Regions from separate parts of the Plantibacter sp. H53 genome, predicted to be linked through region 1. Evidence: predicted binding sites of a transcription regulator. Region 1 holds the regulator's gene; each other region holds the start of a gene.
What was found. Region 1 encodes LexA, which represses DNA repair genes until DNA is damaged. Its sites were predicted from a motif close to TCGAACANNTGTTCGA; they were not measured.
Positions count from the first base shown of each region.

Region 1 (4,025 bases):
GGGGAGGTTGACGAGGCCGCCCTTCCCCTCGTCGGCGGTCGAGGTCATCCAGTCCGGCATGTGGATGCCGATGCCGGACAGGAAGGCGTCGAAGTAGCCGGAGATCCCGATCGCGACCACCGCGACGATCGCGATGTACTCGAGCAACAGGTCCCAGCCGATGAACCAGCCGATGATCTCGCCGAGCGCCACATACCCGTAGGTGTAGGCGGACCCCGCTCTCGGGATCATGCCGGCGAACTCCGCGTACGACAACGCCGCGGCCGCGGAGGCGAGACCGGCGATCAGGAAGGAGAAGAGGACCGCCGGCCCGACAGCGGGCGAGGTCTCGCTCCCATGAGCGACGAGTCCGGCGAGGGAGAAGATCCCCACCCCGATGATGCCACCGACCCCGATGGCCGTGAGTTGCCAGAGACCGAGACTCTTGAACAGCTTCGAGCCGGAGGTCTCATCCTCGATCTCCGCGATCGGCTTCTTCCGGAGCAGCGAGCGGCTCCGATCGTCTGTACTCATGCTTGCCTCCGACGATGCTGCGGGCGTCGTTGCACCGCGTCATCGACGATAGCTGAGAACCAGCGCGGAGTGACCCGCCGATTGTCGGCCTACTCGGCCGCGTACCGCTGCGGGATCGCCAGGCGCTGCCCCGGCTCGACACCGGCGGTGCTGAGCTGGTTGAGGTTCATGATCTCGGCGATGACGTCGCGCGGGTCGGCGTCGGGTGCGATGGACTCGGCCAGCTGCCAGAGCGACTCGCCCGGGTCGACCGTGATGTACGTGAACGTGGCTCCCGCCGCCGCCGTGTTGGCCGCGGCACCGCCTGCGGAGAGTCCGACGACCGCGACGCCGATGACCAGCGGGATGGCGGCGAGCGTGGTGAAGACGACACGACCGCGCTTCGTCAGGCGGAGTCGGCGTGTAGACGGTGCGTCTGACGTCGGTGTCTGCGCCGTCCGTGCGGGAAGCGCCCGGTGGGACCCGATCAGTGCTGCGCTCATGTCAACCCTCCAAGAGTGTGCTCATCGTGTGATGAGGACTCGTACCCGACACTCGGCCAGGAGTGTCGGATACGAACCTGTGTTCCGAATATATCTTCGATTGTTCGAATACTCAACCCTGTCTTCGTACCTGAGACGCGCGGGATCGGCGACACGCTCGAACAGATGTTTGTCTGGACGAGCCGGTGCGGATACAGTTTCGAGTGTTGGAAGCAGTACACCACCACCCACCGACATCGGTCACCGACAGCCGATCAGGGCAGGAGCGAAGATGGCAGCGAACACGACGGGCGACGGAGCCCGGGAGCGCCAGATCGGCGGCACCCGGCGACGGAAGAGCCTGAGCGACAAGCAGCTGGCGATCCTCGACGTCATCCAGCGCTCGGTCTCGCAGCGTGGCTATCCGCCGAGCATGCGCGAGATCGGCGACGCCGTCGGGCTCGCCTCCCTGTCGAGTGTCACGCACCAACTCGGACAGCTCGAACTCAGCGGATACCTCCGACGCGATCCCAACCGTCCCCGCGCCATCGAGGTGCTCATCGACCTGCCGAGCGCCGTCGAGGGCAGCGACCCCGACTCCGCTCCCCCGGTCGGCGACGCAGCCATGGTCCCGCTCGTCGGTCGCATCGCCGCCGGCATCCCGATCACGGCCGAGCAGCAGGTCGAGGAGATCTTCCCCCTGCCGCGTCAGCTGGTCGGCAAGGGCAGTCTGTTCATGCTGAAGGTCGTCGGCGACTCGATGGTCGACGCCGCGATCTGCGACGGCGACTGGGTCGTCATCCGCGAGCAGAAGACCGCCGAGAACGGCGAGATCGTCGCGGCCATGCTCGACGAGGAGGCGACCGTGAAGGTGTTCCGCCAGCGCGACGGCCACACCTGGCTGCTCCCCCGGAACTCGGCCTTCGAACCGATCCTCGGCGACCACGCCGAGGTCCTCGGCAAGGTCGTCGCCGTGCTCCGGACGGTCTGACCGACCGGACCACTCCGCGACACCGACGAGGGCCGGGACGATCCGTGGATCGTGCCGGCCCTCGTCCGTGCCGGACCGACGACGTCAGCCGGTCGCACCGACCTGTGCGCGGACCACATGCGTGGCCTCGACGATGTTGGCGAGGGAGGCGACCGTCTCCTCGTAGCCTCGCGTCTTGAGCCCGCAGTCCGGGTTCACCCAGACCTGGCGCTGTGGGATCCCCTCCAGCGCGATCTCGAGCAATGCGGTCACCTCCGCGACGCTCGGCACCCGAGGCGAGTGGATGTCGTAGACGCCCGGGCCGATGCCGTGGTCGAAACCACTCGCCCGGATGTCGGACACGACCTCCATCCGCGACCGAGCCGCCTCGATGCTCGTCACGTCGGCGTCCAGTCGTCGGATCGCGTCGATCACCACCCCGAACTCCGAGTAGCAGAGGTGGGTGTGGATCTGGGTCTCGACGCGCACGCCCGCGGTCGCCAGCCGGAAGGAGCCCACCGACCAGTCGAGGTACCGCCCCTGGTCGGCCCGCCGGAGCGGGAGCAGCTCGCGGAGTGCGGGTTCGTCGACCTGGATGATGCGGATGCCGGCCCGCTCCAGGTCGGCGATCTCGTCACGCAGGGCGAGGGCAACCTGGTTCGCCGTCTCGGCGAGCGGTTGGTCGTCGCGCACGAACGACCAGGCGAGGATCGTCACCGGGCCCGTGAGCATGCCCTTCACCGGCTTGGTGGTCAACGACTGCGTGTAGGCCGACCACTCGACCGTGATCGGCGCCGGCCGCGAAACGTCACCCCACAGGATCGACGGACGGGTGCATCGCGAACCGTAGGACTGCACCCACCCGTGCTCCGTCACGGCGAACCCGTCGAGGTGCTCGGCGAAGTACTGGACCATGTCGTTGCGCTCGGGCTCACCGTGGACGACGACGTCGATCCCCAGATCCTCCTGCAGCGCCACGACGCGCCCGATCTCCGCGCGCATCGTCGCGACGTAGGCCTCCTCGTCGAGCGTCCCGGCGACCCGCTGCGCGCGGGCGCGACGGATGTCGCCGGTCTGCGGGAAGGAGCCGATCGTCGTCGTCGGGAGGAACGGCAGGCCGAGCGCCTGCTCCTGCGCCGTGGCGCGCTCCTGGTAGTCGTCTCGGGTGAAGTCCGCTGGTGCGAGCGCTGCCGTCCGTGCGCGGATGGTGGCATCGATGACCCCGGGCGCGGCCAGCCGATCGTCGAGCGCGGCCGACGCTGCGGTGAGCTCGGTCGCGATCGCTGCGCGCCCTTGGGTGAGACCGCGTGCGAGGACCGCGATCTGATCCACCTTCTGGTCGGCGAAGGCGAGCCAGCTCCGGAGACGAGGGGCGAGCTTCGTCTCCACCGACACGTCGTGCGGGACGTGCAGGAGGGAGGTCGAGGTGGACACCGCGAGCTGCGGGAAGCGCTCCGCCGCGCGCTCCAGGAGATCGGCCGCGGCTGCCAGGTCGCCGCGCCACACGTTGTGGCCGTCGATCACTCCCGCGACGACGGTCTTCGTGGCGAGTCCGGGTGACGAGTCCGGCAGGCCTCCTCGGACGAGGTCGACACCGACGGCCTCGACCCCCGAGTCGGCGAGCACCGGGAGGGCGTCGCCCAAGGCACCGTAGGGAGCCGCGACGAAGATCGCCGGGCGGTCCGACACGGCGGACAGGACGCTCGTCGATCGTTCGAGCGCCGCGAGGACCGTCGACCTCGGCACGTCGAACGTCTCCGACACCAGTGCGGGTTCGTCGAGCTGCACCCAGGGCGCGCCGGCAGCGGCGAGGCGCTGGAGGAGTTCCGCGTAGACGGGCAGCAATGCCTCCAGTCGATCGATCGGGGCGAATCCCGCTGAGGCCCCCTCGGCCGCCTTGGACAGCAGCAGGAACGTCACGGGGCCCACGATGACCGGCCGCGTCACGTACCCCTCGGCGAGGCCCTCGCGGAACTGCTCGACCACCCGGTCGTCGGAGAGCGCGAACGGCGTCGACTCGCCGATCTCCGGGACGAGGTAGTGGTAGTTCGAGTCGAACCACTTCGTCATCTCGAGCGGCG
Region 1 is NZ_LWCT01000005.1:34,432-38,456, forward strand. Features, by position in the region: gene A4X17_RS04255 (amino acid permease) at 1-513, opposite strand, end outside; gene A4X17_RS04260 (LysM peptidoglycan-binding domain-containing protein) at 603-995, opposite strand; gene lexA (transcriptional repressor LexA) at 1,267-1,965, shown strand; gene metE (5-methyltetrahydropteroyltriglutamate--homocysteine S-methyltransferase) at 2,050-4,025, opposite strand, start outside.

Region 2 (4,025 bases), on a different contig from region 1:
CGCAGGGCACCACGGTCCTCGTCGTGACCCACGACCTCCAGCTCGTCGCCGATCACGCGAGTCACGTCGCGGTGATGGCCGACGGCCGCCTGCTCGCCCACGACACGACCGCCGCGATCCTCGGCGACGACGAGCTCCTGCGCCGCGCGGGGCTCCGGCCACCACCGCTCGCCCAGGCGATGCGCTCGCTGGCGAACCACCCCGACTGGCGGCACCTGTCGAGACTCGACGACCTGCCCGGGGCGGCCGCCCGATGAGCGCCACGACGATCGACCCGTACGCCTCGGGCACGGCACCGGCCGGTCGATTCCTGTACCGGTTGAACCCGCTCGCGAAGCTCGGCGCTCCGCTCCCGGTGATGATCCTGTTGGCGTTCACGAGGGACCCGGTCACGCCGGCGCTGTTCATCGCCCTCGCGGTCGTCGTCATCCTCGTCGGAGCCAGCCTGACGCGGACGGTCGCCCTCCTGCTCTTCGTGGCGCTGCCGCTCATCGTCGCGATCATGTCGTTCAGCTTCGGCCTGTGGACCGACCCGAGCCGCGTCGACCAGTCCGTCCTGCTGTTCCAGGTCGGCGACTACCGGTTCTTCCTCGGGGCGCTGCTCGTCGGCCTCGCGACGGCCCTGCGGCTCGCGGCCCTCCTCGTCCTCGCCTGCATCGGCGGCCTCACCTCGACCGGCCCGGAGTTCGTCCGCGCGATGATCCAGCAGCTGCACGTGCCCTACCGGATCGGGTACACGGCGCTCGCTGCCTACCGGTTCGTGCCGCGGTTCGGGCACGAACTGGAGGTTATCCGTTCCGCCCACCGAGTCCGCGGTATGGCCGAGGGTCGCGGACCGATCGCCGCCGTCCGCCGCGCCGCCGGCACCGTCGTGCCGCTGCTGGCCGGTGCCATCCGTCACGCGGAGCGGGTCGCGCTCGCCATGGACTCCCGCGCCTTCGGTGCTCATCCGCAGCGCACGGAGCGGACCCGCACCCCCTTCCGCACCCGCGACTGGTGCTTCATGGTCGCCTTCTGGCTCGTGAGCGCCGTGCTTGTGTGGTGGAGCCTCGCCGCCGGAGCCCATCGGACCGCTTGATGACGTCGCGCGACGGTGTGTGGCCCCAACGCTGGGACCACACACCGAGAACCTACTTGGCTGAGTCTCCCGGCTTGGAAGGCAGACTGGCCGCGATGATCATGACGGCCATACTGAACGCGATCGCTAATTGACCGGATTGCAGGCCGAGGGGGTCGAGCAGGCCACCCACCACGACGTACGCAGCAAACAGCGCAGACACGAATGCGAGGAAGAAGCGCAGCTGACCGTTGGTCAAGAGGCCAATCCAAAGAAGGTCGCTTCGAACGACGCCATGAAGACCGGCCCCATAATCACGCCGAGGGCGGCAACCGCCGTGGCCCTCGTCTGCCACTTCACTTCCTGGTACTGCGTGAGGGATACGCCGGCGTAGTACACCCGTGCACCGGCGGTTCGACCTGCTTGATCGGCGGCCATTCCGGTCGCTAGGACGGCGCCCACGATCGCCAGTACGAGGGGCGCACCATCGGTTTCGATCGTGTCCGTGGAGAGATCGCTCGGCTCGGCTGCAGCGGCGGTCGAAACCGGACCTCCAGACGAAGACTCGCGTTCAGAGGCCGACGCTGGCCCCGTTTGCGCGAGAACGACGGACGCTGCTGTCAGCCCGACCAAGATGATCTTGACAGCAGCTCGAGAGCGCACGGGTCGAGGGTCGGCCTCGGACTGGATAGATAGATGAACAGCCATTGTTCACACCTTTCTCTATGTGTCTGGAATACTAAAACTTCAAACTCTGACGGTCAATGACAGATGCCAAATGGCCGCCTCAATCGAATGTATGTTCTAATGGAGGCATGCGGTGGAGCGGACAGGAACTCGGGGTTGAGGCGACGTCGGCGCTGCCGGGCCTCGCGAAGCTGAACAACCTCGTGCGCAGCGTCCAGACGCCGGAGTTCGCCGGGATCACCTTCCACGAGGTGCTCGCGAAGTCCGCGCTCAACCGCGTGCCCGGTCAGTCCGTGATGCCCTTCGGGTGGACCATCAACCCCTATCGGGGCTGCTCCCATGCCTGCGTGTACTGCTTCGCCCGACCGACGCATTCGTATCTGGACCTCGACGCCGGGAAGGATTTCGACTCGCAGCTCATCGTCAAGGTGAACGTCGCCGAGGTCCTCGAGAAGGAGCTCGCGAAGGCGAGCTGGGGCAGGCACCCGGTGGCGCTCGGCACGAACACCGACCCGTATCAGCGCGCCGAGGGCAAGTACCGGCTCATGCCGGGGATCATCAACGCCCTCGCCGACTCGGGGACCCCGTTCTCGGTCCTGACGAAGGGCACCCTGCTCCGGCGAGACCTGCCCCTTCTGGCCGAGGTCGCTCAGCGCGTACCCGTCGACCTCGCCATGTCGATCGCCATCTACGACGACGAGCTCCAGCAATCGATCGAACCCGGAACCCCGACCGCGGCGGCCAGACTCGCGACCGTCCGCGCTGCTGCCGACCTCGGCTTCGACGTCGGGGTCTTCATGATGCCGATCCTCCCCTACCTGACCGACACCGTCGACCACCTCGACCTCGCCCTGTCGCGCATCCGCGAGGCCGGCGCGAGCACCGTCCTCTTCTCGACCCTGTACCTGAAAGCCGGCGTCAAACCCTGGTTCATGCAGTGGCTGTCGCGGGAGCACCCCGAGCTCGTCGACCGCTACACCTCGATGTACGCCGACGGCACCTACGCCCCGAAGGAGTACCGGAAGTGGCTCGCCGCGCGCATCCGCCCGATGATCCGCGAGCACGGGCTCGAGCGCGGCACCGAAGACCCCGCTACCGGAGGTGTCCGCTCGTCGGCGCTCGGCATGTTGCGCGACGGGTACGGCGAGCGGGCCGAGCTGCGCAAGCGCGCCCCGGAGTTCGTCACGACCGGCCTGCAGGTCCAGCCGACCCTCTTCTGACCCCGCTCGTTCGCCCATTCTCGGGCGAACGAGGACTCCCTCGCCCAAGAATGGGCGAACGAACCGGCGTCAGGCGTCGGGGATGAGGCGCTTGCTGAGGAGCGCGACCTCGTCGGTGCCGTACCCGAGCGCCTCGTAGAAGCCGATCACCCGGTCGTTGCCCGTCCTGACCATGAGGTTGACCTTCGGGCACCCGAGTTCGGTGAGCAGGCGTTCGGCCTCGGTCATGAGCTGCCGTCCGAGCCCGCCGCCCTGCTGGGCCGGCGACACCGCCAGGTAGTGCACCCAACCGCGGTGGCCGTCGTACCCCACCATCGCGGTGCCGACGAGGGCGCCGTCGGCATCCGCCGCGACGAGGAACAGCTCGGGCTGCGTCGTCGACTTGCGCTCGATGTCCTTCGCCGGGTCGTTCCACGGTCGGGTGAGCCCGACGGTGTGCCAGAGGGCGATGACGGCCTCGGTGTCGGACGGCGTGAAGGGACGGATCTGCATCAGCCCAGTCTTCCGCACACGCGGCGTCGATACAGTTGGTCACCCGAGCATCGACGAACGGACCCGTATGAGCATCGACCCTGGCCTGGAACCGACCGGCGAACCGATCCCGGCGCCTGACGGATCGACACCGGTCACCATCGCCACCGGCAGCGGCCCGATCACCGGGCTCACCGAAGCCGGTGTCTCCCGATTCCTCGGTATCCCATACGCGGCAGCTCCGTTCGGTGACGACCGCTTCCGACTCCCCCAGCCGGTCGTCCCCTGGGAGGACCCCCGCGATGCGACCCGTCCCGGTGCGACCGCCCCGCAGCCGCCCTACGCCGGCGCGGTCGGCGAGCTGCTCGCCACCGTGACGGTGCCGGGCAATGAGATCCTGAACCTCAACATCTGGACCCCGGCCGAGCGGTCCGACACCCCGCTCCCGGTCATGGTGTGGATCCACGGCGGCTCGCTCGTACACGGCTCCAACGCACTCGACTCGTACGACGGCACCGCGTTCGCGCGCGACGGCGTCGTCCTCGTCTCCGTCAACTACCGCCTCGGGTCCGAGGGGTTCTCGGTACTCG
Region 2 is NZ_LWCT01000003.1:103,362-107,386, reverse strand. Features, by position in the region: gene A4X17_RS03255 (ABC transporter ATP-binding protein) at 1-257, shown strand, start outside; gene A4X17_RS03250 (energy-coupling factor transporter transmembrane component T) at 254-1,078, shown strand; gene A4X17_RS03245 (hypothetical protein) at 1,131-1,316, opposite strand; gene A4X17_RS19105 (hypothetical protein) at 1,313-1,720, opposite strand; gene A4X17_RS03240 (Rv2578c family radical SAM protein) at 1,873-2,964, shown strand; gene A4X17_RS03235 (GNAT family acetyltransferase) at 3,034-3,456, opposite strand; gene A4X17_RS03230 (carboxylesterase/lipase family protein) at 3,524-4,025, shown strand, end outside.
Region 2: A4X17_RS03240 (Rv2578c family radical SAM protein) is a predicted target of LexA. The motif match lies at 1,849-1,864, and genes of this name have one in related genera.

Region 3 (4,025 bases), on a different contig from region 1:
CCCGGTGGCGTTGGCGACCAGGACCGCGATCGGACCCGCGGTTCCCGTGATGCGTTCGACGAGTGAGGCGACGGCTTCCTCGTCCGTCACGTCCGCGCTGAACGCGTCGGCGGCACCGCCGGCCTGACGGATGGACTCGACGACCTCCGCAGCCTGGTCGGCCCCGGAGCGGTAGTTCACGGCGACGAAGTGCCCCTCGGCCCCGAGTCGCCGGGCGATCCCCGCGCCGAGGCCTCTGGACGCGCCGGTCACCAAAGCGACCCGTTGTCCTGCGAACGCGAGTGACGTCATACCGTTCCTCTGCTGATGGCACGCGTGCTGGAACACGAACGCCGGCTGATCGATGCTGCGGGTGGCCACGGCACGCGTGAATGCATCCGGTTCGCACGCGTTCACGAGGATACCTGTCTGCGTCCTGCGGGCCGCGGGCACTACTGTCATGGGGTGCAGTCGCCGTCGCATCCCAACCGCAGCCTCCGTCTGGCCCAGGTGATCTCCGAGGTCTTCGGCCCGGCGCCGCTCCTCGCGTTCGCGCTCGTCCAAGCCGGCATCACCACCGGCGTGCGGGGCCTTTGGACGGCTCTGCTCGGAGCGCTGCTCATCGCCGTGCTGCCCTACGCCGCGCTCATCCTGCTGGCACGGACCGGTCGCGTGAGCGGAAGGTTCGTCGCCGATCGGCGGCAGCGAGGGCCGATCCTCGCCTGCGTGCTGGTGTCGGTCGTGCTCGGCGTCTCGCTGCTGGTGTGGCTCGGCGCCGGCGCCCAGCTGTTGGCGGTCGGTATCGCCTCGATCATCGGCCTGTTGGTCGTGACCTCGGTGAACCTCGTCTGGAAGCTCTCGATCCACTCCGCCATCGCGGCCTTCGTCGGCGTCCTGCAGTTCACCTGCTTCCCGGCGCCCATCGCGACGGTGCTGCTGCTGGTGCCTGCGGCCGTCGGATGGGCCCGTATCAGGGAGGGAGCGCACACCCCGCTCCAGGTCCTCGCCGGGTACGTGAGCGGCGTCGCCGTGTTCCTCTGCTACCTGCCTATCCTCGCCGCGTTGGCGGGGTAGACCCGTCGCTCGCAGAGTCCCGGGGCGAGCTGCCCTTCACCCGAGCTGGGCGGCCGCGTCGCGGAGACACGCGATGAACGCGTCGTGGACCGGGCTCTCGTCCGCCCGTTCCTGACGAGCGGCCAGCAGGCGAGTCGTCGGCGACCCGGAGAGCGGCACGACGACGATCGACGGTGGCACCAGCTGCCGCACCGACTCGGGCAGGATCGTCGTGCCCACGCCGGCCGCGACGAACCCGAGGGCGGTCTCCTGATGGACGACCTCCTCGACCACCTGCGTCCGACTCGACGTGCCGAGGACCTCCGCGACGCGGTCTACGAATCCCGGCATGAGCGCCCGCGGGTAGGAGATCATCGGGACGTCCATGAGCTCCTCCGCGGTGACCTCTGGTCGCCCTGCCAACGGGTGACCGACCGGGAGGCACGCCACGAGACGCTCCTCGAAGACGACCTCGGTCGTGAGCGCGGGGGAGGTGTCGGATGGCGTCTGCGGGACCTCGTCACGGACGATCCCGACGTCGAGCGTGCCGTCGCGGAGCCGGTCGAACTGCTCTCCTGAGGTCAACGGCACGAGGCGCAGCGTCACCCCGGGGCGGCTCGCCCGGAACAGCTGCACGACGCCGGGGAGGACCGTGTAGTTGGCCGAACTCACGAACCCCGCGGTGAGTTCCCCGGCGAGACCGTCCACGAAGTCGCGCATCTCACCCCGGACTGTGTCGAGCTCCTCGACGATGTGTCGTGCCCGCGCCTGGAGATGTCGTCCAGCGGGGGTCAGCGCCACCCGCCTCGTCGAACGGTCGAACAGTGCGGTGCCGACCTCCTGCTCGAGCCGTGCGACCTGGACGCTCAGCGGTGGCTGCGACATGTGCAGCCGTCGCGCGGCGCGACCGAAGTGGAGCTCCTCGGCGACGGCGAGGAAGTAGCGCAGCTGGCGGAGCTCCATCCCATCGACGATACGACCCTCGTATTACCGCGCTGTTTCGTCCAGATTGCGAGCGAAACGCTCTCAATCGAGGTTCGAATCGGTATTTGACCAGGAGGATCGCGACCGTGTTCGCTGAGGACCACAGACCCCGACCTGGAGGACCACCCGTGACCGCAGACGCTTCCCCGAACACCCGGATCGACATGCTCTACCTGAGCGAACCGGAGGTCATCGCCGCCGGCATGAAGGACATGGCCCACTGCATGGAGGTCATGGAGGAGGTGTTGGTGCTCGTCGCGAAGGGTGACTACCGGATGGCCGGCCCGACCGCCAACTCGCACGGCGCACCGATCGGGTTCCCCGCCACCTCACCGTTCCCCGGCATGCCGCTGGACGCCGCCGACCGTCGGTTCATGGCGATGCCCGCCTACCTCGGCGGACGCTTCGACACCGCCGGTGTCAAGTGGTACGGGTCGAACGTCGACAACCGCGAGCGGGGCCTCCCGCGGTCCATCCACCTCATCGTGCTCAACGACAAGGACACCGGCGCGCCCTACGCGATCATGTCCGGCAACCTCGAGAGCGCCTACCGCACCGCTGCCGTGCCGGGAGCCGCCGCGAAGCTCCTGGCGCCGGTGGACGCGAAGTCACTCGGCATCATCGGGCCCGGCGCCATGAACAAGAGTGCCCTGCACGCCATGACCACCGCCCGCCCCTCGCTCGACACCATCCGCATCCACGGGCGCCGACGGTCGACCTCCGAGGCGTTCGCCGACTACGTCCGCGCGCACTACCCGCAGTTCACGACGATCGAGATCGCCGAGACGGTCGAGGCCGCCGTGCGCGACTCGGACATCGTCTCCGAAGCCGTCACCGGCCTGGTCGGCTCGGAGAACTACCCGTTCATCGACGGCGACTGGATCAAGCCGGGCGCCTTTCTCAGCCTGCCCGCGAACCTGCGCATGGACAAGGAGTACACCCTCTCCGGCAAGGCCCGCCTCATCGCCGACGCGAAGAAGATCTACGAGGCGTGGGCCGAGGAGTACCCGGCGCCGTCACACGAGACCGCGTTCGGGATGATCGGCCTCTACTGGCAGGACCTCATCGGGACCGGCGAGCTCGACGAGTCCCGCGTGGTCAACATCGGAGACGTCTTCGACGGGAACACCGTCGGGCGCGAGTTCCCCGAGCAGCCGGTGCTGTTCAGTGTCGGTGGGATGGGCGTCGAGGACGTCGCGTGGGCGAAGACGATCTACGAGAACGCCGTCGAGCAGGGGATCGGCACGAAGCTCAACCTCTGGGAAGCCCCCGACCTGGCCTGACCGCCGACCGGCACCGAGCACCGACACCTGTTCCACCCGAACCCGACGCCGTGGCCGTCCGGCCGCTGTGCACCTCGAACGATGGAGTGATTTGTGGACGCTGGAAACGTCGCCTGGATCCTGACGAGCTCGGCTCTTGTCGCCCTCATGATCCCGGCCCTGGCTCTGTTCTACGGCGGGATGGTCTCGTCCCGCCGCATCCTCAACATGATGATCATGTGTTTCGGCGGGGCCAGCCTCGTCGCGTTGCTCTGGGTGGCCTTCGGGTACTCGCTCGTCTTCGGTGACTCCGTCGGCGGGCTCGGACTCATCGGGAACCCGTTCGAGTTCGCAGGGCTCGATCAGGCACTCGTCGACGACCCCGATGCCGGCATTCCCCTCGCACTCTTCGCGGCGTTCCAACTGCTGTTCGCCGGGGTGACGACGGCGCTCGTCGCCGGTGCCGCCGCCGGTCGCATGAAGTACGGCGCGTGGTTGTTGTTCGCCGGGCTCTGGGCGACGCTCGTGTACTTCCCGGTCGCGCACTGGGTGTTCGCCTTCTCGAACGACACGGCGACCGGTGGATGGATCGCGAACACCCTCGGTGCCGTCGACTTCGCCGGCGGGACGGCCGTGCACATGAACGCCGGCGTCGCGGCACTCGCACTGGCCCTGGTGCTCGGCAAGAGCAAGGACTGGGGCGGCAAGCTCCGTCCGCACAACCGCCCGCTCGTCCTCGTCGGCGCC
Region 3 is NZ_LWCT01000001.1:95,781-99,805, forward strand. Features, by position in the region: gene A4X17_RS00435 (SDR family NAD(P)-dependent oxidoreductase) at 1-291, opposite strand, end outside; gene A4X17_RS00440 (phosphatase PAP2 family protein) at 445-1,053, shown strand; gene A4X17_RS00445 (LysR family transcriptional regulator) at 1,090-1,995, opposite strand; gene A4X17_RS00450 (tyramine oxidase subunit B) at 2,145-3,299, shown strand; gene A4X17_RS00455 (ammonium transporter) at 3,393-4,025, shown strand, end outside.
Region 3: A4X17_RS00450 (tyramine oxidase subunit B) is a predicted target of LexA. The motif match lies at 2,070-2,085, and genes of this name have one in related genera.